Loktanella sp. M215: one gene and its partner. The protein of the gene in region 2 interacts with the protein of the main gene of each other region in a pairwise test. Links are inferred from orthologs where the notes say so. Each region holds a gene or a part of one and is shown on either strand. Other genes may lie near its edges.

What was found. Proteins that work in one complex are often made in the same cells at the same time.
Region 1: the proteins of pheT (region 2) and secD interact in binary tests that used the Escherichia coli proteins (3 or more experiments, as listed by UniProt). The link is inferred for Loktanella sp. M215 from one-to-one orthologs.

Annotation. Positions count from the first base shown.
Region 1 is NZ_WMEA01000001.1:2,884,660-2,889,966, reverse strand. Bases 2,417-5,307 are described here. They hold secD (protein translocase subunit SecD), read right to left. Parts: upstream 4,733-5,307; coding sequence 3,101-4,732; downstream 2,417-3,100. Other genes in these bases: yajC (preprotein translocase subunit YajC), read right to left, coding at 4,767-5,048; secF (protein translocase subunit SecF), read right to left, coding at 2,417-3,096. Also shown: GLR48_RS14230 (heme ABC transporter permease), read right to left, coding at 1-454; heme exporter protein CcmB, read right to left, coding at 497-1,153; heme ABC exporter ATP-binding protein CcmA, read right to left, coding at 1,150-1,764; GLR48_RS14215 (Mth938-like domain-containing protein), read right to left, coding at 1,770-2,123; more of secF, read right to left, coding at 2,125-2,416. UniProt on the Escherichia coli protein: Part of the Sec protein translocase complex. Interacts with the SecYEG preprotein conducting channel. SecDF uses the proton motive force (PMF) to complete protein translocation after the ATP-dependent function of SecA.
Region 2 is NZ_WMEA01000001.1:538,825-546,738, forward strand. What follows is about bases 2,504-5,584. They hold pheT (phenylalanine--tRNA ligase subunit beta), read right to left. Parts: upstream 5,202-5,584; coding sequence 2,805-5,201; downstream 2,504-2,804. Other genes in these bases: GLR48_RS02660 (glutathione S-transferase family protein), read left to right, coding at 2,504-2,744; GLR48_RS02670 (DUF1190 domain-containing protein), read right to left, coding at 5,284-5,584. Also shown: GLR48_RS02650 (sensor histidine kinase), read left to right, coding at 1-1,181; large conductance mechanosensitive channel protein MscL, read right to left, coding at 1,487-1,915; more of GLR48_RS02660, read left to right, coding at 2,046-2,503; more of GLR48_RS02670, read right to left, coding at 5,585-5,877; GLR48_RS02675 (glutathionylspermidine synthase family protein), read right to left, coding at 5,929-7,122; tRNA (N(6)-L-threonylcarbamoyladenosine(37)-C(2))-methylthiotransferase MtaB, read right to left, coding at 7,164-7,914.

The DNA.
Region 1 (5,307 bases), 2.3 Mb from region 2 along the record:
TATCAGGATCCTCGATCGCGGCCCAGAGTGCGATGTAGCCGAGGTAGAACAGAAAGAGGATCAGGAAGGACGTCAGCCGCGGATCCCAGGCCCAGTAGGTGCCCCACATCGGGCTGCCCCAGATCGCCCCGGTGATCAGCGCGATCACGGTCATGGCCAACCCGACGGGGGCTGCGGCGCGGGCAGCCAAGGCGCTCACGTGATGGCGGCGCACCAGCCAGATCAAAGATGCGACCAGCATCATGAACCACGCGTTGATCGCCATCAGCGCGCTCGGCACGTGCAGGTAGATGATCTTGACGGTCGAACCTTGACGCGCTTCCTCTGGCGTAAAGAAGAAGCCCCAGATCAGGCCGACCAACAGGCAGGCGCCGGCCACGGCAAAGGCCACGCGCATGACGGGCGCGGTCCAGTCCATGAACCTTTTCGGATTTGCATATTCCCAGATCGACATGTGTTACCCCTACCCCGGCGCTTGGCGCCCCTCAATCCCCGATCACCGCAGGTTGATGCGCAGCACCGCCGCCGAGGCGAAGGGCAAAAGCGCGAAACATCCCAAAGTGATCGCCCCCATCAGCATCAGGGGCGCCGTGGCCCCCGTCCCGTCAACGCCGCGGCGCACCGCCTCTGCCCCGAAGATCAGCGTCGGCACATAAAGCGGCAGAACCAGCAGCGACAGCAACAGGCCACCGCGTCGCAGGCCGACGGTCAGCGCCGCACCAAAGCTGCCGATCATCGACAGCGCCGGCGTCCCGATGGCAAGGCTGACCAGCAGATAGGCGTAGGCGGCGGGCTGCATGTTCAGAAAGAACCCAAGTGCCGGGGCCACCAGCGTCAGCGGCAGGCCCGTGGTGATCCAGTGCGCCAGCGCCTTGATCAGGGCCACGCCTTCCAACGGCAAGGGCGCTGTGGCCAGCAGGGCCAGCGACCCGTCCTCGAAATCCAGCGCAAAGATGCGGTCGAGCGACAGGAGGGCCGCCAGCAGCGCCGCGACCCAGAGGATGCCCGGTGCGATCAGCGCCAGTGTGCTGCGGTCGGGGCCGACGCCGAAGGGCACCAGCACCACGACGATCAGAAAGAACGCAAGGCCAAGCCCGAAGCCGCCACCGGCCCGGACAGCCAAAGCCAGATCGCGCCAGAGGAGTGCCGTCACAGGAACGCCTCGTCGGACCCGCCGGTCGCGTCCGGTTTGGCCACGAAAGGTGTCAGGTCCAGCGTCGGCGCCTCCAGCCCCAGGTCGATATGCGTGGCGATGACGGCACAACCGCCCTGTCCCAGATGCACGTCCCGCATCCAACTGGCGAAGTTGCGCACGGAAAAGGCATCGAGGCTGACGGTCGGCTCGTCGAGGAAGAGAACCTTGCGCCCGATCACGCCCAGACGGGCCAGACCCAGCCGCCGCTTTTGCCCCGCCGACAGGGTGCCAGCCGCACGGGTCCGCAGCCCGTCCAGATCGAAGGCGGCATAGACGGCATCCGGCACGCTCAGCCCATAAACCTGCGCCCAGAAGGTCAGGTTCTCCGTGACCGTCAGCGCCGTCTTGATGCCGTCCGCGTGGCTGGCATACGCGCTGGTCCCCTCGGAGTAATCCACCGTGCCATCGAGCGGCGGCTGCAAGCCCGCCAGCGTGCGCAGCAGTGTCGTCTTGCCGACACCGTTCGGCCCGCGCAGGATCAGCGCCTCGCCCGCTTTCAGATCGAATGAGACGTGGTCCAGCACCGGCACGCCGCCGCGCGCGCAGCGCAGGTCACGGACCTGCAGCACGGCGCTCAGACCGGGAACAGGGCGAGTGCGACCCGGCGGCCCTCGCTCAGCAGCACGTTGTAGGTGCGGCAGGCGGCGGGGGATGCCATGGTTTCGACGCCAAGGCCCGCGGCCTCCAGCGCCTGACGAAAGGCAGCGGGCGGATGGGCGATTTCGGCGCCGGTGCCGACGAAGACGACGTCGACCTTGTCCGCAGCAGCGATCAGGGCCGCGGTGTCGTCATAGCCGCCCCAGGGTGCGATGCCGGATGGCATGACCGTGACAGCGCCCTCGATCACCTTGCCGCCGATGCGAAAGAAACCGGGGCCGTAGCCGTCGATGGGTTTCGCGTTGTCGTAGGTGATCTCGGTCAGGCGCATGTCACTTGCTTTCTACGTCGGCGTAACGACCCACCGTCTTGGGGTCCTTTTTGGACCAGTCCCGCTTGACGCCCAGCATCAGCACGATGTTCTTGGCGATATAGATCGACGAATAGGTGCCGACGATGATGCCCCAGGTGATCGCGAACACAAAGCCCCGGATCACGTCGCCGCCCAGCACCAGAAGCGCGATCAGCGCAAGGATCGTGGTGCCCGAGGTCATCAGGGTCCGACTGAGTGTTTCGTTGGCGGACAGGTTCAGCACGTCGATCAGCGGCATGACTTTGTATTTGCGCAGGTTTTCACGCACTCGGTCAAAAACGACGACGGTATCGTTGATCGAATAGCCGACGATGGTCAGCAGGGCCGCGATGATCGCAAGGTCGAACTTGATCTGCAGCAGCGCGAAAAGGCCGATGGTCAGGCCGACGTCGTGCGCCAATGCGACGATCCCTCCCAGCGCGAACTGCCATTCGAAGCGCAGCCAGATGTAGACGACGATGGCACCGATCGCCCCCAGCACCGACAGCACGGCAGAGCGGATCAATTCGCCCGACACCTTCGGGCCGACGCTTTCGACAGAGGCGAACTGCACATTCGGATCGACGGCGGTCAATGCGCCTTCGATGGACGACATCGTTTCCGGCGTGATGCTCTCGGCGTCGCCCTGCGCCTGAATGCGCACCTCGGCCACGTTGCGGTCGGGGCCAAAGCCGGGATCGAAAACCTCGGTGATGGTCACGTCGCCCAGTTGCAGCGGGTCGAGTGCCGCGCGGTAGGCGCCCACGTCCACCGATTGCGTGCTTTCCGTGCGGATCGTCGTGCCGCCCTTGAAGTCGATGCCGTAGTTCAGTCCGAAGGCCAGATAGGCGACAAGGGACAGCACCAGCAGGACGATGGATCCGCCGAAGGTGATCTTGGACAGGCCGAAAAAGTTGATGTTCGTATCGTCGGGAACAAGACGCAGACGCATGACCCTAAACCTCGATTGTTTTCGGACGCCGCCAGGCGAACCAGATGACGATCAGCGACCGCGTGACGAAGATCGCGGTAAAGATCGACGTGATGATGCCCAGACCCAGCGTGACCGCAAAGCCGCGAACCGGACCGGACCCCATGTAGAACAGGATCGCGGCGGTGATCAGCGTGGTGACATTACTGTCCACGATGGCCGAGAGGGCGCGTTCATAGCCAAGTTCGATGGCGCGGGCCGGCCCCTTGGCGGTGCGCAGTTCTTCGCGGATCCGCTCGAACACCAGCACGTTGGCGTCCACCGCCATGCCGACGGTCAGCACGATGCCCGCGATGCCCGGCAGGGTCAGCGTCGCCCCGATCAGGGACAATCCGCCAAAGATCAGCCCCATGTTGATCATCAGCGCGATATTGGCAAAAAGGCCGAACAACCCGTAGGTCATCAGCATGAAGATCACGACAAGGGCAGAGCCCACGACGGCGGCCTGCTTGCCCGCGTCGATGCTGTCCTGCCCCAGTTGCGGGCCGATGGTGCGTTCTTCGAGGAAGCTCAGCTTGGCCGGCAAGGCACCGGCGCGCAGCAGCACGGCCAGATTGGTCGATTCCTCGACTGTGAAGTTGCCGGTAATGATGCCCGATCCGCCGGGAATATGGCTTTGGATCGTGGGGGCGCTGATGACTTCGTTATCAAGCACGATGGCAAAGGGTTCGCCGATGTGATCCAGCGTGTAATCGCCGAACTTGCGCGCGCCGGTCACGTTGAAGCGGAAATTCACCGCAGGCCGCCCGTTCTGGTCGAAGGCGGGCTGGGCATCGACAAGCTCTTCGCCGCTGACGACGGGCGCGGTGTCGAGGACGTAGAACACGCCGGGCTGATCGACGGAGGGCAGCACCTCTTGTCCGACGCCCGCCTGTTCGGTGGCACTGGCGGCGCGGCCGACGACGGGCTGAAAGGTCAGCTGCGCCGTGGTGCCGATGATGTCCTTGACCTCTTGCGCCGATCCGACGCCGGGCACCTCGACCAGAATCCGCGTCTCGCCCTGACGCTGGATCGTGGGTTCGCGGGTGCCGACCTCGTCGATGCGGCGACGGATGATTTCCAGCGATTGCTGCATGGTCCGGTCGTCCACGGCGAGCTTTTCGGCGTCCGACAGGCGAATCGTCAGCAGCGGGCCGTTGCCCGTCACCTCGATATCCGTGGACCCGGCCCCGGTCAGCGAGGTAATGGGCCGCGCCAGACCGCGCGCGATTTCCAGCGCGCGATCAGCACCGGCTGGTTCAGAGATGCGGACGATAAGCTCGTCCGGTGCACTGCTTTCGCGGGTGACGAAACCGACGGTGTTACGATCAGCCGCAAGGGCATCCCGAACCTCTGGCCATGTGGCGTTCATGATCGTGGCGTAGACGTCAGACGTCTGCACCTCGGCCAGCAGGTGCGCACCGCCGCGCAGATCAAGGCCAAGATTCACGAGGCCCGAGGGCAGGAACGACGGCCAGGTCGTGTCGACCTGACCTTGCGCGATGGCGTCGTTATGGGTCTCGACCCGGCTGTAGAAGGCGTTGGGCAGCGCCAGCGCCAGACCGACGATGACCGTCAGCCAGATCGCGGCCTGTTTGAAGGCAGAGAGGTGCAGCATGTAATAAAAGCCCTTGGGCCAGAGGTATCGCGGCTTATTTTGCCGGTTCGGTCTTGTTCACGACGGTCGCGATGGTGGACCGGATCACGCGGATCTTCACACCGGTCGCAATCTCGACCTCGACTTCCTTGTCGGCGTCGTTGACGGCCGTGACCTTGCCCAGAATGCCACCCTGCGTGATGACGCGGTCACCACGGCGCAGCGCGTCCACCATCGCCTGATGTTCCTTCAGCTTTTTCTGCTGGGGACGGATCAACAGGAAATACATGATCCCGAAGATGATCAGCATCAGAATAAGCGATTGGGTGCCCTGCATGGCGGTTCCTCCAAAGTCTGTCGCAGGGTGCACAGGCCCCCCGTCAAAGTCGCGGCACATTAGGTCTGGGGTTCACGAATGGCAACCATTCCCCCGTCTGCGCCCTCGCGATATCGGGGGGATGCGGCGGGGCGTCAATGGGGCTGCGTCAAATCGCTGTCCGCCGCGGTCACATTCGCGCCAGACCCATGGCCTTTCCCCCCTTCAATGCGCGGCGGACTTGGTGCATACCCGCGCCACCACGCACGCCGACAGGAAG
Region 2 (7,914 bases):
CATTGACCGGTATGCCCGACCTCGACAATTCCGCGCCGCCGCTGTCCCTTGTCATCTTTGACCGCAACGGCCAGATCATAGCGTCGCAGGGCGAAGCGCCGGTCAATCCGGTCGTCGACCTGTCGCAAGAGGCTTTGCTGCGGCTGGGCGCCGACCCGTCGACCTTTGTCGGGCGCAACGCGGATGGCCAGCGGCGTGTCTTCGTCATGCTGACGCTGGTGCCCGGCCTTGCCTACGCCATGACCGGGTGGGCCCCGACCGAAGGCTTCCTCGCGAGCACCGCGATCACGCTGCCGTCGTTCTTTCTGCCCGCGCTGATGTGGCTGGCAAGCCTTCTGGTCGCGTATTTCGCCGTCCACCGTCTGGTGGTCAGCCCGGTCCAGGATCTGCGCAGCCGGATGCGCCGCTTTGCCGCTGACCGGGCGCTGCCGAAAGCCAAGAACACCGAAATGCTGCCGCAAGAGCTTTTCGACCTGGAACAGACCTTCGTCAACATGGCCTACGATCTGATCGACGATGAAGCCCGGATGGAAAACAGCCTGCGTGAAAAGAACGTGTTGCTGAAAGAAGTCCATCACCGGGTCAAAAACAATCTGCAAATGATCTCGTCGATCATGAACATGCAGATCCGGACGGCCCAATCGGACGAAAGCCGTCATGCCCTGAAACGGCTGCAGGACCGTGTCCTTGGCCTCGCGACGGTGCATCGCTACATCTATCAATCCAAGGATCTGGCCCGCACCGAGGCGCGGCCTTTGATGGCCGATATCTGCGGCACGCTTTTTGCCCAGCTTTCGGAAATCGGCAATGACATCGAACATGATCTGAAGGTCGATAATTTCCACCTGCTGCCGGATCAGGCCGTGCCCCTCGCTCTTCTGGTCGGTGAAGTCGGAACAAATGTGACCCAGCAACTGGGCGCGGCACCTCGGACGGATGGGGCCCAACGCTTTATGCGGTTCAGCCTGTTGATTGTTGCGCCGGGAATGGCGCAATTCCAGTGCAGCACATCGGCCGTTCTGTCTCAGGATCACAAAGGGAAGGGTGTCGGCCATCAGTTGATCCGAGCGTTTTCCGTCCAGTTGGGTGGCAAAGTCGAAACGGCTGAAACCGCCGACGGGCACACGGTCACGGTCGCTTTCCCGATCACGACGGACATTCCGGACCCCCTCGACTATTGACGCTGCACCGCTGCAAATCAGCCACAGCACGAGGTTAGTGGTCGCAAGACGTCAAACCCGGGAACCGAATCCATCCAAGGCTCGTTTGGTTACAAGCTAGGATGGAACTGACCATGACCTTCGATGTATTTCTTGCCAGCATGGCCGCGATCGGCCTGGCGGCGCTTATGATCTTCCTCCTCACACGCAAGGGGGATCCCTTTAGCGGGGGAACGCGGCAGTCCGTGCGGACCAACGACCGACGCCAACGGGACGACCGGAACCAAAGATAAAAGGCCCGCCAAAAGGCGGGCCTTTCAGTCTTTCTATTTGCGCAGCTGATCCCGGATTTCGATCAGGACGTCCAGTTCGGATGGACCGGTGTGGACATCAGGCGCGATATCATCCGGCCGCTCTGCCTGTGATTTGATGCTGTTGACGGCCTTGACCAGCATGAACACCACGAAGGCGATGATGAGGAAATTGATGCAGGCCGTGATGAAAGCACCGTAGGCAAACACGGCTGCACCGGCATCCCGCGCAATCTGCAGACCGGCATTATCCGGTACGGTGCCAGACAGTACGACGTACATGTTGCTGAAATCGACCCCGCCAAGGATCAGGCCAATGATCGGGTTGATCAGATCACCCACCAAAGACGTCACGATGGCCGTAAAGGCCGCGCCGATGATGATACCTACGGCAAGATCCATGACATTGCCCTTGGCAATGAAATCCTTAAATTCGTTCAGCACGCTTTTGTCCCCCTGTGATTCAGACTGCGACGGTTTGCCGCTTTCCTGCAATGCGCGCCACCTTTATCGCCTTTGTAGAAAAAAAGAAGCCGTTTCAACGCGCCACGCGCCCCAAAATGTGGACCATGCAATGACCGACCTTTCAGCTTTCCCCATCACATCACGCTGGCCGGCCGCCGATCCGACGGTGATTCAGCTGTACTCCTATCCCACGCCCAACGGCGTGAAGGTTTCCATCGCCCTTGAAGAGATGGGGTTCGCCTACGAGCCGCATCTCGTGACCCTCAAAGATGCCGACGTGAAATCCGACGCTTTCACCTCCCTCAACCCGAACGGCAAGATCCCGGCCATCATTGATCCGAACGGGCCGGACGGCCCCATCGGCCTATTCGAATCCGGCGCGATCCTGATCTATCTGGCTGAAAAGTCCGGCAAGCTTCTGGGCCGGACCGCCGCCGACAAGGCGCGGATCATCCAGTGGGTCATGTTTCAGATGGGGGGTGTCGGCCCGATGTTCGGCCAACTTGGCTATTTCTACAAATTCGCGGGCAAGGATATCGACGATCCCCGCCCCCAACAGCGCTACATCACAGAGGCGAAGCGCCTGCTCGGCGCCGTCGAAGCCGCACTCGCAGGGCAAGAGTGGATCGCCGGCGACTTCTCCATCGCGGATATCGCCTTGGCCCCTTGGCTGAATGCGCTCGATTTCTATGGCGCGAAAGAGGTCACCGGCTACACCGACCTGACGCATGTGCCGGACTACGTCGACCGTTTCTTCGCCCGACCCGCCGTCCAGAAAGCCAAATCCATCCCCGACCCCAAGGCCTGAGACTCCGCATTAACCTGAACGGACAGGCATCCGGGTCTGCACAGGCAGACCCGGACGCGGCTAGCCGCGCAGCGTGCCGCCCGTGGCCTTTTCGACCTTAGCCACGATCTGCTTGCCGATCCCTTCGATCTGCGCCTCGGTCAATGTCGCATCCACGGGCTGTAGCCGTACGGTGATCGCGAGTGACTTCTTCCCCTCGCCCAGCGACCCGCCGGTGAAGGAATCGAATACCCTCACTTCGGCGATCAGCGCCTTGTCGGCACCGGCGGCGGCATTGACCAGTGTCAGCGCCTCGACCTGTGCATCGACGACGAAAGCGAAATCGCGCTCGACGGCCTGCAAGTCCGTGGCCACAAGGGCCGCACGCGTGTTCGTCTTGTTGCGCGGCAGCGGGATCTCTGCCGGGAACAGGGTAAAGGCGACCGCGGTCCCCTTCACATTCAGCGCGCGCAGCACACGCGGGTGCAACTCGCCGAAGATGCCCAGCACCTTTTTGGGCCCCAAACAGATCAGACCGTGCCGCCCGGGGTGCCACCAGCCGTCATCCCCACGCAGGATCTGCACCTTGGCCGGTGCGCCCATCGCAGCCAGCAACGCTTCGGCATCCGCCTTCGCGTCGAAGACATCGACGGCGCGCGACGCGCCATGCACGTCCTTGGGTCCGGTGCGCCCGATCATCACGCCCGCAACGCAGGGCTGCTGATCACCCGGTTCGCCACCGCTAAACACATCACCCGCCTCGAACAGCGCGATGTCACCGAACCCGCGCGCCTGATTGCGCGCCGCGGCCTGTAACAGCCCCGGCAGCAAGGATGGGCGCAGATGCGACATCTCGGTCGAGATCGGGTTTTCAAGCCGCGTGGCATCGGTGCCGCCGCCGAACAACCCGGCCGCGGCTTCGTCGAGGAAGCTGTAGGTCACGCATTCGTTGTAGCCCAGCGCCGCAGCTGCACGCCGCGCCACCGTCAGCCGCACCTGCGCGGGTGTCAGCACCGGCTTTGGCACGCCCGGCTGCGTGCGCGGCATCGGCACGCCGACCAGTTTGGTCAGCGACGCGATCCGCGCGACCTCTTCCACCAGATCGGCCTCGCCCTGCACGTCGCCGCGCCAGCTTGGCACATGGGCCATGTCACCCTTCAGCACGAAGCCCAGCGCCGCCAGCGTCGCGCGCTGGGTCGCGGCGGGAATGTCCATGCCCACAAGGCTGATGACGCGGTCCGTGTCCAGCTTGTAGGCGCGGTCGGTATCCGGCACGGCGCCGGCCTGCACGACCTCTGACGCCTCGCCGCCCACGACCGACTGGATCAGCGCGACCGCATGGTCCAGCCCGTCGGGCGTGAAGGCGGGGTCGATCCCGCGTTCGAACCGGTAGCGGGCGTCGGAATTGATCTTCAGCGCGCGGCCGGTGTAGGCGATCTGCACCGGGTCCCAGTAGGCACTTTCGACGAAGACGTTGACCGTCTCGGGTGTGCATCCCGTGGCATCGCCGCCCATGACGCCTGCAATGCTTTGCACGCCGGCGTCATCGGAAATCGCGATCTGGCCGGGCGACAGGGTATAAATCTTGTCATCCAACGCCACGATCTGTTCGCCGCCCGTTGCGCGGTGGACGCGCAGATTGCCCTGCACCTTGTCGGCATCGAAGACGTGCAGTGGCCGGTTCAGATCGTAGGTGAAGAAGTTCGTCACATCGACGAGGAACGAGATCGGCCGTAGCCCGATCGCCCGCAGCCGCGCCTGCAGCCAGTCCGGGCTGGGTCCGTTGCTGACGCCACGGATCAGACGCCCGCAGAACACAGGGCATCCGTCGCGCGTGTCGTCATCAATCGACACGCCCAGATCGGAAGTGAAGGTGCCGTCGATCTGCGGCGTCTCCAGCGGCTTCAGTGTTCCGAGTCCCCGCGCCGCCAGATCCCGCGCCACGCCGCGCACGCCCAGCGCGTCGGCCCGGTTCGGCGTGATCGCGATCTCGATCACCGGATCGACGCGCGCAGGCGCGTGCACCGCCAGCCAATCGGCAAAGCTGCTGCCAACCTCGCCCTCGGGCAGTTCGATGATACCGTCGTGTTCCTCGGACAATTCCAGCTCGCGTTCCGAGGCCATCATGCCGTGGCTTTCGATGCCACGGATCTTGCCCACGCCGATGGTCGTGTCGATGCCGGGGACATATACGCCCGGATGGGCGACGACCACGGTGATGCCCGCCCGCGCGTTGGGCGCGCCGCAGATGATCTGTTCCAGCCCGTTGCCGGTCCGCACCTGACAGACGCGCAGCTTGTCCGCGTCGGGATGCTTCTCGGCGGTTTCGACATAACCGATGGTGAAGGGGCGCAGCTTTTCGGCGGGGTTCTCGATCCCCTCCACCTCCAGCCCCAGATCGGTCAGCGTCTCGGCGATCTCTGCAACCGAGGCATCCGTCTCAAGGTGGGTTTTCAGCCATGACAGGGTGAATTTCATCGCGCGCACTTTCGCCAGATCAGAAGTTGCGCGTTCTTAGCGCATCGCTTCCGCGGGTGAAAGCACTGGTCTGCGGGCCGCCTCAGCCGCCAAAGCTGCGGCTGCTGCCGAAACTGCTGGTCCGCGACGACCCGAATCCGCCGGTCTTGCTGACCGTGGCGCGTGACATGGGTGCCGCCGCTGCAGGGGCTGCGCGAAAGCTGGATGGCTGCATCCGGGCGCTGCCGCGATTGCCGTTCAGCACCGTGCCGCCCCCCGCCGTCGCGAACTTGCCCCCGGCATCGCGGTACAGCGGCTGCGTCATCGCGCGGTTGCCGCCCAGCATGCTGCCCATCAGGTAGCCCGCCATCAGCGGCATGAAGATCGACCCGCCGCCACCAGCCGCTCTCTCGTCCACGACGCAGGCGCCGCCGTGCTGTTCCTCGCACAGCGCCTGATCGTCGTAGCGCGGGGCGGACCGTTCGTATTCGACCAGCGCATCCTGATAGGCGGCGTCGCAGTCCTGGACGGTGAATGCGACCGTCCCGGCATTCGCCGCGGCCTCACAGGATGCCTTGTCGGGAAAGGCGTTCGCCTCGACCGCGTCGTCCTTGCAGCCGGCCAACGCAAACGCAGTGGCCCCCAGCAGGATTGCGGGCATGATGCGGGTGCGTTTCAGGGGGCGGGATGCGGTCACGGTGGCGTCTCCTTGGCAGGCGGGCGGGTTCATGGCGTTAGATAGGGTGCATCAGTCGAGAATGTAATGCGGCTTGAACCGGCTCAGATCCTGCGTGATCCGGGACCGGTCTTCCCGCAGGCCCATGCCGACGCAGGTCTCGCCGACGATCCACGTGCCGATGACGGGACGAAAGCCGTCGAAGACCGGCATCTCGTGATAGGCCTGCGCGATCATCGGGTGCGCGTCGTAGTCGCGCACGGTCGCATCCTCGATCACCGCGTCGCCTTGCCGGATACTGATGCTGGCACCTTCGCGGCTGAACACTGGCTTTCGCACGACCCCGCGCGCCAGCGCATCCTCCGCCCGCGTCACGGCGTCCGACCCGGCATCCAGGTCGTCGGCAAAGAAGCTGGGCAGCAGGTTCGGATGCCCTTCGAACATCTGCCACAGAACCGGCAGGAGGCCCTTGTTCGACACGACGGCCTTCCACGCGGGTTCGAGGTATCGGCATTGCGCCCCCGCCAGATGGGTCGCGAAATCGTCGCGCAGCAGGTCTTCCCATGGATAAAGCTTGAACAGGGTGCCGATCACGCGGCCCTCGGCATCGGCGAACTGGCCGGTGTCGGTCACGCCGATCTCTGGCAGGTTCACGAAATGTGCGCCCATGTCGGCGGCCCGCGCCGCATAGGCCATCATCTCGACCGTGGCGTAATCCTCGGGCGAGTCTGCGAAGGCGGTGAAATGGATATGGGTGCCCGCCGGACTGATCTGGGCAAAGCGCGCGGTCAGGGCCTCGTAGATGCCGTTGAACTGGTCTGTGCCTTCCGGCAGGGCGCCGTTACGGATCATGTCCTCCAGCCAGTCCCACTGGAAAGAGGCGCTCTCGAATAGGGCCGTGGGCGTGTCGGCATTGTATTCGATCATCTTCGCCGGACCTTGTCCGTCGTAGATCAGGTCGAACCGTCCATAGAGCTCCGGCGCACCACTTTGCCAGGATTCGGCCACCAGATCCCAATGCTCACGCGGGATCGCCAGCCGCTGCATCAGCTCTTCCGACTTGACGATTTCGGCTACCGCTTCGCGGCACATGGCGTGCAGGGCGGTGGAGGGGTCCTCGATGTCGTCCTCGATCTGGCGCAGGGTGAAGGCATAGGCCGTCTCCTCGTCCCAGTAGGGTTCGCCGTACATCGTGTGAAAGCTGAAGCCCGCGGCCTCGGCCTTTTCGGCCATATCGAGGCGCGCGCCGAGGGGGATTCTTTTCATGGATCAGGCCTTTGAGGATGAAGGGAAGGCAGATGGGCGGGTCAGGCGGCCGCAGCGTCGCCCTGGCCCAGAAGCGCCGCGCCCTGGTGCCCGATGATCCGGGCAGAGACGATACGCCCCTCGGGCTGGTCGCTGTCGAGATGGACCTCGGCGAACTGCGCGGTGCGGCCCATGCGGGGCGATTCCATCAGGATGTCATGGCGCTGGCCGACCTGTGCTGCCAGATGTGCCTGCACGGCGGCGTCGCCCGCGGCCCGCAGACGCGCGGCCCGGTCCTTGATCTGCGGCCCGCGCACCTGCGGCATCCGCGCGGCCGGGGTGCCGGGGCGCGGCGAATAGGGGAAAACGTGCAGCCAGGTCAGATGGCAATCGGCCACGAGCGCCAGCGAATTGGCAAAGGCCGCCTCGGTCTCGGTCGGAAATCCTGCGATGATGTCGGCACCGAAGGTCATGTCCGGGCGCAGCCTGCGCGTCTCTTCGACAAAGCGGATCGCGTCGTCGCGGGAATGACGGCGCTTCATCCGTTTCAGGATCAGGTCGTCGCCATGCTGCAGGCTCAGGTGCAGGTGCGGCATCAGACGCGGTTCGGTCGCGATGCACTGCATCAGCGCGTCGTCCACCTCGATGCTGTCGATCGATGAAATGCGCAACCGCGGCAGATCCGGCACGAGCTTGAGGATGCGCAACACCAGGTCGCCCAGACGCGGCGTGGCAGGCAGATCGGCGCCCCATGACGTCAGATCCACGCCGGTCAGCACGATCTCCTGAAAGCCTCGGTCGACCAGCCGCTTG